DNA from 2 places in the Bacillus altaicus genome. Region 2 is predicted to be linked to the other one. Evidence: riboswitches for the same ligand, from Rfam matches in the RefSeq annotation. Region 2 holds a riboswitch; the other holds the start of a gene.
The links. A riboswitch is a leader RNA that binds a small molecule or an ion and turns the genes downstream of it on or off. The one in region 2 is predicted to bind S-adenosylmethionine.
Positions count from the first base shown of each region.

Region 1 (7,445 bases), 1.5 Mb from region 2:
CATCATATTCGCGTTGATAGAATGTTGCCACGGCTTCTTTTAAGCTTTCATGTCCGCGAAATGGCGGATATTTATGATGAATGCTCTTTTCAGCCGCATCTTGTAAAGCTTTTACGATATGCTGCGGTGTTGGTTGATCTGGATTACCTTGACCTAGATTAATAACATCGTGACCAGCTGCAACGACTTTGTTAACTTTTGCAACAAGTGAAGCGAAAAATTGTGTCGGCAATGATGTTACTACTTTGGAAGGTTGAAAATTTTTCATACTTTCCACCTCTTTTGAAAGTTGTTACAATTCTAGTGACAAATGATATAATCTTTCCAGTATTTTGTAAAGAAAAAATTAAGAATGGAGCGGACAAAATGAAAGTGGCATGTATTCAAATGGATATTATCTTTGGAGATGTAGAAAAAAATATTGAGAATGCTAAAAATAAAATAAGCGAAGCGATGAAGGAAAGACCAGATGTTATCGTCTTACCAGAATTATGGACAACAGGATATGATTTAACAAGACTTTCTGAAATTGCAGATAGGGATGGATTGGAAACGAAAGAAAAGTTGAAAGAATGGTCGAAACAATATGGTGTACATATTGTTGGTGGTTCCATAGCAAAGCAAACAGAGCAAGGTGTTACAAATACAATGTATGTTGTAAACAATGAAGGGAAGCTAGTCAATGAATATAGTAAAGTACATTTATTTCAGCTTATGGATGAACATAAATATTTAGTAGCTGGCAATGAGACAGGTGAATTTAAGCTAGATGATGTAGAGTGCGCTGGCATAATTTGTTATGATATTCGTTTTCCGGAGTGGATGCGTGTTCATACTGCTAAAGGGGCAAAAGTTTTATTTGTTGTAGCAGAATGGCCATTAGTTCGTTTAGCACATTGGCGTTTGCTTTTACAGGCGAGAGCAGTTGAAAACCAGTGTTATGTTGTAGCATGTAATAGAGCAGGAAAGGATCCGAACAATGAGTTTGCAGGTCATTCTTTAATTGTCGATCCTTGGGGTGAAGTTGTAGTAGAGGCAAATGAAGAGGAATCTATTTTATTTGGAGAGCTGAAATTCGAGAAAATTAAAGAGGTTCGCAAAGGAATCCCAGTTTTTGCAGATCGCCGTCCAGAATTATACAAATAAAATGTTGACAAGTGATTTTTATTCTTGGTATAGTCTTCATCATAAAGTTAAAAATTCAAAAAAATTATACAACTCTTATCAAGAGCAGGTGGAGGGATTTGGCCCGATGAAGCCCAGCAACCGACCGCAATACCATTGTGAAATGGGGCGTTTATGACGTCAAAAGGCACGGTGCTAATTCCAGCAGAAAGTAAACTTTCTGGCAGATAAGAGGGGAGAAGATAAACTTCAAACCTCTTTCTTTGTGGGAAGAGGTTTTTCTGTGCTAGAAAAACCTCTGAATTAAAAGGGGGAGAAGACGATGGGATATTATTCATTAACAGAAGTAACAGCTGTACACTACGCAAAAGAACATGGCTATTTTGAAAAGAAAGCAAATGTAGTTTGCCATGAAATTGGAGATGGCAATTTAAATTATGTATTTAAATTAGATGATGGAGAGAAGACAATTATAATAAAACAAGCACTTCCATATGCGAAAGTAGTTGGTGAGAGCTGGCCATTGTCAATAAAAAGAGCAACGATTGAAAGTAAAGCACTACAAATTTTCGCGAAGTATGTACCGGAATACGTTCCAAAAGTATACAGTCATGATGAGGAGTTGGCAGTGACAGTAATAGAAGATTTATCAAGGCTAACGATTACAAGAAAAGGATTAATAGACGGAGAAGAGTATCCTCTTTTATCCCAGCATATTGGTCGCTTTCTAGCACATGTTTTATTTTATACTTCAGATTTCGGCGTACGTTCAGAAGAGAAAAGAGTGTTAGATAGTGAATTTGTTAATCCGGATCTTAGTAAAATCACAGAAGATTTAGTGTTTACAGATCCGTTTGGTCATTATGATACGAATGATTATGAGCCAGAGTTACAACTAGCGGTTGATGAACTGTGGAGTGACAAAAATTTAAAATTAAAAGTAGCACAGTATAAGTATAAGTTTTTAACGAGAAAAGAAGCGCTCATTCATGGGGATTTACATACTGGTAGTATATTTTCATCGCCTTCTGAAACGAAAGTAATTGATCCGGAATTTGCAACGTACGGTCCATTTGGATTTGATCTTGGCCAATTTATTGCAAATTTATTATTAAATGCGTTATCGCGTGAAGAGGAAAAAAGAAGTGTGCTATTTTTCCATATCGAGAAAACATGGAGTTATTTTGTAGAAACTTTTACAAAGCTATGGATTGGAGAAGGTGTAGAAGTATATACGAAAGAGAAACAATGGTTACCAATTATTTTGCAAAATATTTTTAGTGATATTGTTGGATTTGCTGGATGTGAACTTATTCGTAGAACAATTGGTCTAGCACACGTGGCAGATTTAGATGAAATATCAGATAAAGAAAGAAGAATTCAAGCTAAAAAACAAGCACTTTATTTAGGAAAAGAACTATTAAAATATGAATCAAAGAGCGCAGATATACAACTGTTCCGAACATTATTTCAACATACAATTTCAGGAGGCGTAAAGGCATGAGTACAATCATTACTATTCCGAGATCTGTAAGTTGGAAAGGAGATGCCATTGCGGTATTAAACCAAACAAAGTTGCCGCATGTCACTGAATACAAAACATTAACGAATGTTGAAGATGTATGGAAAAGTATCATTATGTTAGAAGTACGCGGAGCACCTGCAATTGGAATTGTAGCTGCGTTTGGTTTGGCGCTTGCGGCAAAGAAATACGATGCTACAAATATCGATGAATTTCAAAAGAAGTTTAATAGAGATTGTAACTATTTAGGGACATCACGTCCGACGGCAGTCAATTTATTTTGGGCAATTGATCGCATGAGAGAAGCAATACGAGGGATTTCTACAATAAAAGAAGCACAAAAAATATTAGAAGAGGAAGCACTTCGTATTCAGCAAGAGGATGAAGTGGTGTGCCGAAGTATTGGAGAACATGCTTTAACATGTTTTAAAGACGGTGATAAAATTTTAACAATTTGTAACGCTGGAAGTATTGCAACTGCTAGATATGGAACAGCATTAGCCCCATTTTATATTGGGAAAGAGAAGGGTGTACGTTTACATGCGTATGCGTGTGAAACGAGACCGGTTTTACAAGGTGGTCGTTTAACGACATGGGAATTGAAGCAAGCAGACATTGATGTAACGCTTATTACGGATAATACTGCAGCACATGCAATTCGAACGAAAGAAATTAATGCGATTATTGTAGGAGCAGATCGAATCGTTGAAAACGGTGATACTGCTAATAAAATAGGAACATTAAATTTAGCTATATTAGCAAAGTATTTCGGTATCCCATTTTATGTTGCAGCACCGTTATCTACATTTGATACTACGAAACAAACAGGTGCTGAAATTGTCATTGAAGAAAGAGATGAAACAGAAGTTACGAAAATTTTTGGGAAACAAGTGGCGCCACTTGGAACGCCTGTATTTAACCCTGCATTTGACGTAACACCGCATGAATTAATTACAGGAATTATCACTGAGAAAGGTATTTTACGTGGAGATTATAAGCAAGAAATTACATCATTATTTGAAAAAACAAGCTAACTGCTCAGTCGCTATATAAAAAAACCGGTAGAAAAACATTTTTTAAATGGTCGAGAGGGACTGGCTATGTATAGGAGCGTTCAGGGCCTGTTCCTACCACGCGCAACGTTTTAAAACAAAGAAAGGTAGCAAGGTGTAGGAACATTTGTATCTTCATGGCAGCAATCTATATGCTGAAAAATGAAATGTATGGCTGAGTAGTTAAAAAAACAAGATAATAAAAAATAGCTTGTTTTTTATGCCTTAAGTCTTCCTTTCCTCTTATTTATGTAATGAAGGGAGGAGAGAAAGATGGATGAGTGGATCAGGATGATAGGTAATGTGGGGTTTCCAATTGTTGTAACGCTATATTTACTACATCGCATTGAAAGTAAATTAGACGGAGTGATTGTTGCAATTGAGAAACTCCCTAAACAATTACTAAAGTAGGAAGATCCTCGCGATAGAAAGTAAAATAAAGTTTGCTCTTCGTGAGCAAACTTTATTTTTTATTGAGCAGTATATCCACCATCGATAACAACTGCTTGACCAGTTATGCCTTTTGCCTTTTCACTTGCTAAAAACATAGCATAATCTGCAATTTCTTGTACTTGCAACAAGCGCTTCTGCGGTACAAGAGGATAAATAACATCTTCTAAAACATTTTCAAGTGGTACATTTCGTGTAGTTGCTAAATCTTGTAGTTGATTTCGTACAAGGGGAGTATCAACATATCCGGGACAAAGAGCGTTTACAGTAATTCCATGAGTTGCTCCCTCTAAAGCAGCCACTTTTGTTAATCCGATTACGCCATGTTTCGCACTATTATAAGCAGCTTTTCCAGCAAATCCGACAAGGCCGTTAATAGAAGCGATATTAATAATTCGTCCATACTGTTGTTTCTTCATAATAGGAAAGGCAAGCTTGGTTGCAATAAATGGAGCAATTTGCATAATTTTAATAAGAAGTTCGAACTTATCCGTTGGAAAATCTTCAATTGGTGAGACGTGTTGCATTCCTGCGTTGTTAATTAATACGTCTAATGAACCGAAGTGAGTAACTGTTTGAGAAATTGCTGCTGCAATTTCTTCTTCAGCTGTAACGTCACATTTTAAACCGATAGCTTGATAGCCTTCTTTTTGCAATTGTTCAGCAGCTTCTTTTGCACGATCTTCAAGACGATCACTAATGACAACTTTAGCACCTTCTTTTGCGAAAGCACTTCCCATTTCATAACCAATACCGCTCGCAGCACCTGTTAAAAAGACAACTCGATTTGTAACCATGATGAAAAACACTCCTTCATAATAAAAGTTCTCTTATTGCTCTATTTAGAGAGGTGATAATGAAATCCCTGCAAACATTTGGAAAAATATATTTAGCTATCTTGTTTTACAAAATAGTCTCTGCTATACTATTTTGTAAAGCAAGATACTTACGCTTATCTATCTTGTAAAACAAGATAGTGGGAGGATTTGAAATATGTCGACAAGTCAAATGCTAAAAGGGATTTTAGAAGGTTGCTTACTTGCTATTATTTCTGAAGGTGAAATATATGGTTATGAAATGAGTGAAAAACTAGCGAAATATGGTTTCACAATGGCGAGTGAGGGAAGTATTTATCCGTTATTAATACGAATGCAAAAGGAAGGATTAATAACAAGTGTGATGAAGGAATCTCCATCTGGTCCAAAGCGAAAATATTATACATTAACAGAAAAAGGCGAGGAAGCACTGGATGAATTTATGGATCGCTGGGAAGCGATGCAAAGTAGTGTAGAGCGTCTACTTGAAGGGAAGGGGAGAAAAAAATAATGCTATCAAATGAAGCGCGAAATTTTTTATTGGATATGAGATTATTTTTAACTGCAAAGAGTGTGAAAGAAAGCGATATTGAAAGCTTTTTAGAAGATGCAGAGTTGCATTTAATAGAAGGTCAGGGTGAAGGGAAAAGTGTAGAAGATATTTTCGGAAGTTCACCGAAAGAATACGCGAATGAACTTGTAAAAGTGATGGAAAGGGATAGACAGGAAACGTGGAAGCAAATTGGGTTTACGGTAATGAATATCGTTTCGTTTTGGATTATTGCTTCTATTTTAATAGTTAATAATGGGATTTTACAGATTTCGCTTATTCAGTGTATTGGCTATAGTTTTACATTGATTTTAGCTGTTATGGGTCCTAATTTTCTGCTTCGTAAAATGACATTTGTAACAAGTCTTACAAAAACGTGGTTTTCCATGTGGTTTTTAGTCATGATCGCGCCAATGTTTTTATTAGGAGCAGTTACGATATTAGATGTGATATATCCTACAACGATGTTTACGTTGACTCTAGTCCAAAGTTATATATTAGCTGGAGGGATCTTTATCCTCACGGTAGCTATAAATATATATTTTGAAGGATGGTTTAAAAACTTATATTTAATTATTCCGCTTTCTATTATGTTAGTTTTTAAAACATTTACATCGGAAGATCTTATGCCAATGTTATTTCAAATTGTATGCTTGTATGGAAGTTTATTTATTTTAATTTTCCTTGAAATTATGATGAAGGCGAATAGAAGAGAAACGGTTAAATAAGGGAGGGATAAAGGTGTTATCGAATGAAGCACAAAAATTTATAGATGAAACTCAAGGGTATTTACGAATAAAGGGCATTAGAGAAGCAGATATTATTTCTTTTATAGAAGATGCGGAAGTTCATTTAGTAGAAGGAGAAAAAAGAGGGAAGAGTGTAAGTGATATATTTGGTCATGCTCCAAAGGAATATGCTAATCAACTTGCAAAAGAGATGGAGATAGATAAGAAAGGTAATTATAAATTATTGCTTTACTTTATTGTAAACTTATTAGCATTCACGATGATGAAGAGTGTATTCTTTAGTGAAGCTGATCATCGTTTGTCGTATTCTTTAGTTGAATTAATTGGATATCCAATTATGACTTTTGTAGGGGTTAGTGTATTAATATTGGGGATGAGAACAGCAGCCTTTAAGCGTAAAAGAACTGAGTTTTTAATTATGTATATAACCGGTGCAATATGGTTTTTATCAATTTTTAGTATTGCATTATTAAATAATTTTTATGGTACAACATTTATTAAATTTACTGCTACAGAAAGTTTCACTCTTGTTGGCATAGTAGTTCTTTTTGCAGCTATTGTAAATATTAAATTTGGTGGTTGGTTTACTTTGTCTTATTTACTAGTTCCAATTGTATTAGAATATGCATTTGTAACGATAGACTTATCAAGCATTATTGGAATGTATGTACAACAAGTAATTCTTTTCATTGTTATTTATATGCTTTTAAAAATTCATACGAAATTAGAAAAAAGAGAAGTATACGAATAAAAAAGAGAAAGAGTTATTTATATGTATATGGAGTAATTGTTTTCTAAGGTTAACTTAATTATATTGCTTTCACAAATACATGATGAATATTTTAATACTTTACTAGATGACACATCGGGTTATGTTTTGTTTTTCGGTTTAATAGGAAAAGGGCTGCTTTGGATATGCAAAAAAGTATTTCCAAAGAAATATTATATTGGGATTTTTAGAGGGATTACATTTACTTTTAGTTGTCTATTTTTACCCCGCATTAACGGGCAGTAAAACTCCCATCTCAAAATTCGGATGGAGCAAAGAAGTTAGGTGGGAGATCAACTGCCCGTAAACGCCCGATTGGTGAAGGCTAATAAGCAGTGGGGGATGAACAAAACCCCCACTGCTTATAGTTTCACTTTATTTCTCGCAGCCGGTATTTGGTTTGTTGATTGGAA
Region 1 is NZ_CM143394.1:1,652,201-1,659,645, forward strand. It holds gene ACE38F_RS08780 (pyridoxal phosphate-dependent aminotransferase) at 1-268, opposite strand, end outside; gene ACE38F_RS08785 (carbon-nitrogen family hydrolase) at 283-1,146, shown strand; SAM riboswitch class I at 1,219-1,359, shown strand; gene mtnK (S-methyl-5-thioribose kinase) at 1,448-2,629, shown strand; gene mtnA (S-methyl-5-thioribose-1-phosphate isomerase) at 2,626-3,681, shown strand; gene ACE38F_RS08800 (YvrJ family protein) at 3,973-4,110, shown strand; gene ACE38F_RS08805 (3-hydroxybutyrate dehydrogenase) at 4,170-4,946, opposite strand; gene ACE38F_RS08810 (PadR family transcriptional regulator) at 5,143-5,475, shown strand; gene ACE38F_RS08815 (DUF1129 domain-containing protein) at 5,475-6,242, shown strand; gene ACE38F_RS08820 (DUF1129 domain-containing protein) at 6,256-7,014, shown strand; gene ACE38F_RS08825 (DNA-binding protein) at 7,051-7,278, shown strand.
Region 1: another riboswitch for S-adenosylmethionine. It lies ahead of mtnK (S-methyl-5-thioribose kinase); the one in region 2 lies ahead of ACE38F_RS00600 (ABC transporter permease).

Region 2 (7,445 bases):
ACGGGCACCCAAAACTATTTAACGTTTCAATTGAAGGTGTTGTTCCCTCAATTGCCCGGAGTACCTTTTCTGAATCATCCATATTCGGAATTGCTTGTAATAAACTTTTCGTGTAAGGATGCTTAGGAGAGCCAATTACTTCTTGAATCGTTCCTTTTTCAACAATGCGCCCCCCGTACATAACAACTACTCGGTCAGCGATTTCACGCACAAGTGCCAAATCATGAGTAATTAATAAAATACTCGTATTTTGTTTTTCTTTTCGCTCTTTTAATAACCCCATAATTTGTTTTTGAATTGTTACATCTAACGCCGTTGTAGGTTCATCTGCAATAACGAGCTTCGGGTGACATGCAAACGCAATTGCTAAACAAATACGCTGCCTCATACCTCCGCTTAACTGATACGGGTATTGTTCAAAGCGTTTCTCTGCTTCATGTATCCCTAAATCATTTAGTAAGTTAATTGCAATTTCTTTTGCCTCTTTTTTCGATTTCTTTTCATGCTGCACAATTACTTCTGTAATTTGTCTTCCCACCTTCATCGTCGGATTTAAAGATGAAAGCGGGTCTTGAAAAATAAAGGAAATATCTTTCCCGCGAATTTGATTCCATTCCGATTCTTGTAAATCTGTTAATTCCTTTGATTGGAAAGATACATTTCCATCATCAATATGAATTGATTCTTGATTCAAGCCGATAATTGATTGTGCTGTAACACTTTTCCCTGAACCACTTTCTCCGACAAGTGCAACTATTTCACCTTCGTTAATAGAAAAGGAAACATGCTTCACAATTGCTTGCTTACTATTCTCTTTTTCAACGGCCAACGTTACGTTTTCTAAAGATAAGATTTGTGCCATGTTTTTTCTCCTTTCGATTACGTTTTACAATTTTCGGATCAATTGCATCTTGCAAACCATCACCAATCGCATTAAATGCGAACATGATTAGTGCAATCATGATTGCCGGGAAGAAAAGTTGCCACCATTCTCCGCTTAGTAATGTCCCGAGTGCATCGTTCGTCATCGTGCCCCAACTTGCCGCTGGTGATTGTACTCCAAGTCCGATAAAACTTAAAAATGATTCTGAGAAAATAGCTGCTGGAATTGTAAATGATAAATTTACGATAATAATCCCTGTTAAGTTTGGAATTAAATGCCCATATATAATTTTCATATGAGGTGTACCTAATCGCTCTGCTGCAATAACAAACTCTCTTTGTTTCAATGAAAGTACTTGCGCCCGAATGAGACGTGCCATGCCAATCCATCCCGTTAACGCAAGGGCGATTATAATTGTAAAAAGTCCTGGTTTCATAACGATTAATAGTAAAATAACAATTAATAAATATGGGATACCGTATAACACTTCAATCCCTCTTATAATCCACTCATCAATTAACGTTCCAAGACGATTACGCCCTCTCACATATCCACTAAAACCTCCGATAAGTACACCAAGCCCTATATCAAGAGCTGCCGCTACCAATCCAACTATTAATGAAATTTTCCCACCAGCCCAAGTACGCGCCCAAATATCTCTACCTAAATCGTCTGTTCCAAACCAATGCTCACTACTAGGCGGTAAATTAGTTGCTTCTTTTACTTGTTCACTCGCAGTAAATGACGTTAAACTTTCGCCAATAAGCGAAAAAACAATAATTAGTAATAACGTCACTGCCCCTAAAACTGCTATAGGGTTTGATACAAACTTGCAAAACACTTCCTTTTTTCGGCTAATCGTTTGCTGATCTTTATTTATCGTTAATTCTTTCTTCTCTTCATTCGTTAATAACTGGTCATTAATTTCATAGGCCCCCATTTAAATATCCCCTCCTTACGTAATAGACCGAATACGCGGATCAACAATACGATGAATAATATCTGTAATGAAAATACAAAAGATTAATAATGAACTATAGAAAATTGTTGTTCCCATAATTACTGGATAATCTCGGTTAAAAATACTATCTACAAAATATTTTCCTAAACCAGGAATTGAAAAGATTTTTTCAATAACGAAAGTCCCTGTTAAAAGTCCAGCCATTAATGGGCCAACAAATGTAAGAACCGGAACAATCGCATTTCGAAGAGCATGTCTTATAATGATTTTCTTAATTGGTATACCTTTCGCTCTCGCTAGCTTAATATAATCACTCTGCAACACTTCAATCATATTAGAGCGAACAAATCTTGTAATAACTGCGATTGGCCCGAGCGCCAATGCGAAGGAAGGTAATACCGTATGCTCGAATGTTCCCCAAGACGCCACTGGTAGTAATTCAAATTGGATGGCGAATACTTGTATAAATAGTGGCGCTAAAATAAAACTAGGAATAGAAATACCGAGAATCGCAAGCAAGCTCACACTATAATCAATCACTTTCCCATGATATAGAGCGGCAAATGTACCTGCGGCAATTCCGACTAACAATGAAATAACAAGTGCTTGTAAACCAATAATTGCCGACGGTCCAAAACCGGTTGTTATAATTTCCGATACACCTTGACCTGTCGATTGAACAGATTCACCAAAATCAAAATGAACTACCCCATCCAAATAAGCAACATACTGATTCCATAACGGTTCATCAAGTTGATACTTCGCTCTCATGTTTTGTATTACTTCTTCAGGAAAGATTTTCGCATCTGACGAAAATGGATCACCTGGAATAATATGCATAATTAAAAATGTTACTGTCGTAATGACCCATAGCGTGAATACCATAACCGATAGTTTTTTAATAACATACACTTCAATAACCCCCTAAACAAATGAATTTACTTTGTTTTATTGACATATTTGTTCCCATTACTCCTTTTCCACTTCTTAAAACACAAAAAGCCTTGATCTTAAAAAATAAGATCAAGGCTTAATAAAACGATGCCCATCACTTATCTTGCAAGCCTTGCTTGCTGGAATTAGCACGGTGTTCTATTACAGAACCCGCTGCTGAGGTGTCATAGGGCCAGTCCCTCTACCTCTCTGGATAAGTAAATTGCTATATTATTATTTGGTTCAAATTGTATATTTTGAATTATAATTCTGAAAAAATGAAAAGTCAATCTAATTGGATATATTTAGAAAAATCAGTTTTTAATAGCGTTATTTCTTAAAATCACTACTTTAGCTTATAATAAAATTAATTACTTTAAAGGAGTTATAAAATGGATCCCTTACTTCTGGCTACTATAGGATTGCCATTAACAATCGTCATACTCGTCATCATTGGCTTCTACAAACTCTTCATTAAAAAGAAAAGCATCACTTCTTTTTACACTCCATTCGATAATATTACTGGACAAACAATTTCAGAATTTCATGAAGAACAAAAGGTATTAGTATCCGAGGATGAAGACGGAGATGGTAAGAAGAAAAAATAACCTTGCGCATGCGCAAGGTTATTTTTTCGCCTCTGTTTGAAAGCGTTTATAGTATGTCGATGCTGTTGAAAAATGAATTTCTATATCACGAATCAACGAGGAATCTTCTTCCTCTGCTAACTTCTGCAATTTTTTCATTGCTTGTTCTGATTCATTTAAGAAACCAACATATAGTTCATGTTCGTCCTCTTTCGACTTCGGCACACGAATTTCTTTACGCATATGATCAATATCTTCTAACATGCCCGTTGTTACCTTTTGCACGTCTTCTTTATATTTAGCATTAGTTATTTCCTTGCCGCCCTTTTCTTTCGCCACTTCCCATAACTGTAATGCTTTATTAATTTCTTTGTTCATCTTCACATCATACTTTTCATGTACCTCGCGATACACTTTCATCTCTTCTGTCTGTTCAGTAGATTGTTCTACCTTTTCTTTTGGTTCTTTCGCTTCTTTATTCCCATTACATCCTGCTAGAAGGATCATACTTCCCATTACAGCAATACCCAAAACCTTCTTCATCTCTTTTTCTCCTTTTATCTACAGCTACTACGAATTATAGTTTCCTTTATCTCCACTTGTTATTATACCGAGAACGCCCTGATTTTTGCACTCGAGACCACATCTTAATATATATACCAACATTTTTGTCACAGTATCGTCACTTTATGCAAATAACTTTTGCATGAGTTATTTCAAGGAAATGAAAAAAAAGAGCTGATTCAAAGAAATGTTTGAATCAGCTCTTTTTTGTTAAGCCTCTAAATTTTGTTGCAGTTCAAACTGCTTTTCACTTCTTTTTGCCATGAATAAATAGCATAACACAGCACCAATTTCACAAAGAGCTATAACAACACCCATAGGAAGTGCTGTATTACTTCCGCCAATACCTACTAGCGGTGCAACAAGCGCTCCTGAAATGAACTGTAATAAACCTAGTAAAGCTGATGCTGTTCCTGCAGCTTGTTTTTGATTTCTCATCGCTAACGAGAAGCCAGTTGTTGATACAACCCCAACACTTGATACAACGAGAAATAGCGAGCATAAAACACCGATTAGACCTATTCCTAATACGATTGTAAGTAGTAACGATAGACCGCCAACAGCCGCAATAACAATACCGGAAACAAATAATGTCTTCTCATCCACTTTTCCTGCTAAACGACCAGTAACTTGGCTAGCAATAATAATACCAATACCGTTAATTGCAAAGAACAAACTAAACTGTTGTGGTGATGCCCCGTATATATTTTGCAACACGAACGGTGAACCAGAAATATAAGCAAACATTGCAGCTGTTACTAATCCTTGCGACAATGCATAACCCATAAATAAACGATCTTTCAGAAGCTTTCCGTATGTCGCCAGCGTTCCCGACAAACCACCTGTCTCCCTTTCTTCAGGAGGTAATGTTTCACGTAATACGAAAGTAGCTGATATTAGCATGAATACACTAATTGCTCCAAGAACGATAAAGACGCCGCGCCATGATGTGAACTGTAATAATTGCCCTCCAATAATCGGTGCCAAAATAGGGGCTGCTCCGTTTACTAACATAAGCAGTGAGAAAAACTTCGTCATTTCAGAACCTGAATACATATCACGTACCATTGCACGTGATATAACGATACCAGCAGACCCTGAAGCACCTTGTAAGAAACGTAAAAGCACTAAACTCCAAATCGATGGTGCAACAGCACAAAGTAAAGAAGAAGCAACATAAATAATAAGAGCGATAATAAGAGGTTTGCGTCTTCCGTAAATGTCACTAATTGAACCAACAAATAACTGTCCTACTGAAAGCCCAAGCAGGCAAGCAGTTAATGTAAGCTGCGCAAGGGATGCACCCGTTTGTAAATCATCCGTTAACTTTGGTAAAGAAGGCAAATACATATCAATAGATAATGGCCCAATTGCCGTAAGTGTCCCTAATACAAGAATCATCCATAACCTGTTTGTCTTTACAGGTTTATATACTTCGTGATTAACTCCATTCATTTTTCCATTCACCCTTTCATATAAAGTGAAACTTTAATCAGTGGGGGTTTTGTTCATCCCCCACTGATTATTAGTTGAACCAATCGGGCGTTTACGGGCAGTTAATCTCCCACCTAACTTCTTTGCTCCAGCCGAATTTTGAGGTGGGAATTTTACTGCCCGTTAATGCGGGATAAACACTCAATCGTAACAATTATAGTTACAACATAAATATACGTCAAGTATACCGTATTTCCCTGTTTAATAATGTAAAAAAAAGCGATAGAATCTCTATCGCTTTACTTTTTCAAATTACTATTTGTAAATTTAGATACAGATGCCATCATTTCTCCTGTGTCTAAATATGTGATTTGAATTGGATCTCCTACTTCTGTAAACATTGCATATGGGAATTTCTTCGCTGGTACCATGAATACTCTTTGCTCGTTTTCTAATAATACGTACACAATCGTATTTTCGCCTGATTTTTCTTTATACACACGTTGTACAGTACCTTCTTTTTGCGCTTCTTTCCCATTTGAAGTTGGTCTAAATGAATCACCACTTCCGCTCAGCGCATTTTTATAATTCTCAAGGGCTTCTTTTTGCGTTGAACCTGACGCAAATACTTTTGCATTAGAAGCAGATATAACAGTATGAGCACGTACTAATCCCCCGTCATCAATAACTGGTACAATCCAAGAAGGTTTACCATATACGTTATAAATAACCGGCATTGTTCCATGCCATTTCTCTCTCTTAAAGGAATTATCCACTACTTCTGTAGCAGCCGAACCATCCATAATTCCCTTCACTTCTTTTCCGTTATAGTAATACAACTTCCCTGTACGTGCATCAACTAATGAGTAACCAAGGGCAGAATCTACTCCTTCTTTCGGAGAGGTAAAGTCTGTAAAGTAATACAGTTTACCATCCTTTCCGAAGATTGGCGTAACGCCTTCCTTCGTCCCCCACTCAGTCGGCATCTTCATGTCTGTTTGTGAGAATTTCGTGTTCCAAAATCCGTGAATATATTTTCCGAAGTACGTATTTAACGTAGATGCTGTTTCATGATTTAATACACCATCAACGAATTTAGGTGCATTCCCTTTATCATATCGTTTCACATCACCTGTTTGTGCATCAACAACGACAACGCCTTCTACTTCAAACCCTGATCTTCCTGAAATAAACTCACCGTATGTCATTGTATAATACGGTTTTCCTTTATCATCAACTTCAAATTTTGGTTTCCCTTTAAAAACTAAATCTGGCTCTGCTTTTCGAACGACACGTTCTAATTTATTACCGAAAAACATGCTTGGTACATACTTCATTTTATAACCAAGATGTAATTTCGCTTCCGCATCAGGATTTGTACCTGACATTGTTACGTAACCTGGAATTGTTTCCGCTTTACGTGCTTTAAAAAATCCCGAAACTTCTATCGGTGCTACATACAAGGCTTCACCATTTACCATTTGCGGTGTTAATTCCCCTAGCTCAAAATAAGCTACTTTCGGAATATCACCAAATACCTTTTTCATTTTATTTTCCGCTGTTTTAGGCGGAACTGTAAACGGTTGGTCATTTTCAGTAAATGGCTCTGAAATATCTTTCTCTATCTTCACGACCGAATCATATTTCTTTTGCGAGATTACTATATCGTGCAAATAACCAAAATAGCCGTAACTTGCGAGTAAAACAAACATTAGAAGTCCTTTTAACATACCTTCTAATTTCCCTACCTGCTCTTGTGAAAATAAAACAAGCCCAATTAAAATCGCTACTGCAACAGAATAATGAGTAAGAATAGAATCTGCTCGATCATCAATTAGCCAAAAATATTCATAGATTGCAATACCTATCCAAAATAAAACAGGAATAACTAAAACAGATGATTTCTTCCTCTTTACAACTTTCTCATTTCCTCCTTTATCCACCGCGCGAATTTTATTACCGCTTCTAGTCCATGGAATCAAAAACAAAGTGAGAATAGCTAAAACTATAAATTTCATCAAAGGCAATGTCCCCTTTTCTTTTGTCTTCTCCATAAGTATAACAAATAAAGGGTAATCAGGTA
Region 2 is NZ_CM143394.1:117,750-125,194, forward strand. It holds gene ACE38F_RS00590 (ABC transporter ATP-binding protein) at 1-862, opposite strand, end outside; gene ACE38F_RS00595 (ABC transporter permease) at 819-1,823, opposite strand; gene ACE38F_RS00600 (ABC transporter permease) at 1,839-2,756, opposite strand; SAM riboswitch class I at 2,894-2,998, opposite strand; gene ACE38F_RS00605 (DUF3951 domain-containing protein) at 3,170-3,385, shown strand; gene ACE38F_RS00610 (hypothetical protein) at 3,404-3,907, opposite strand; gene ACE38F_RS00615 (multidrug effflux MFS transporter) at 4,139-5,383, opposite strand; gene ACE38F_RS00620 (DUF3981 domain-containing protein) at 5,662-7,380, opposite strand.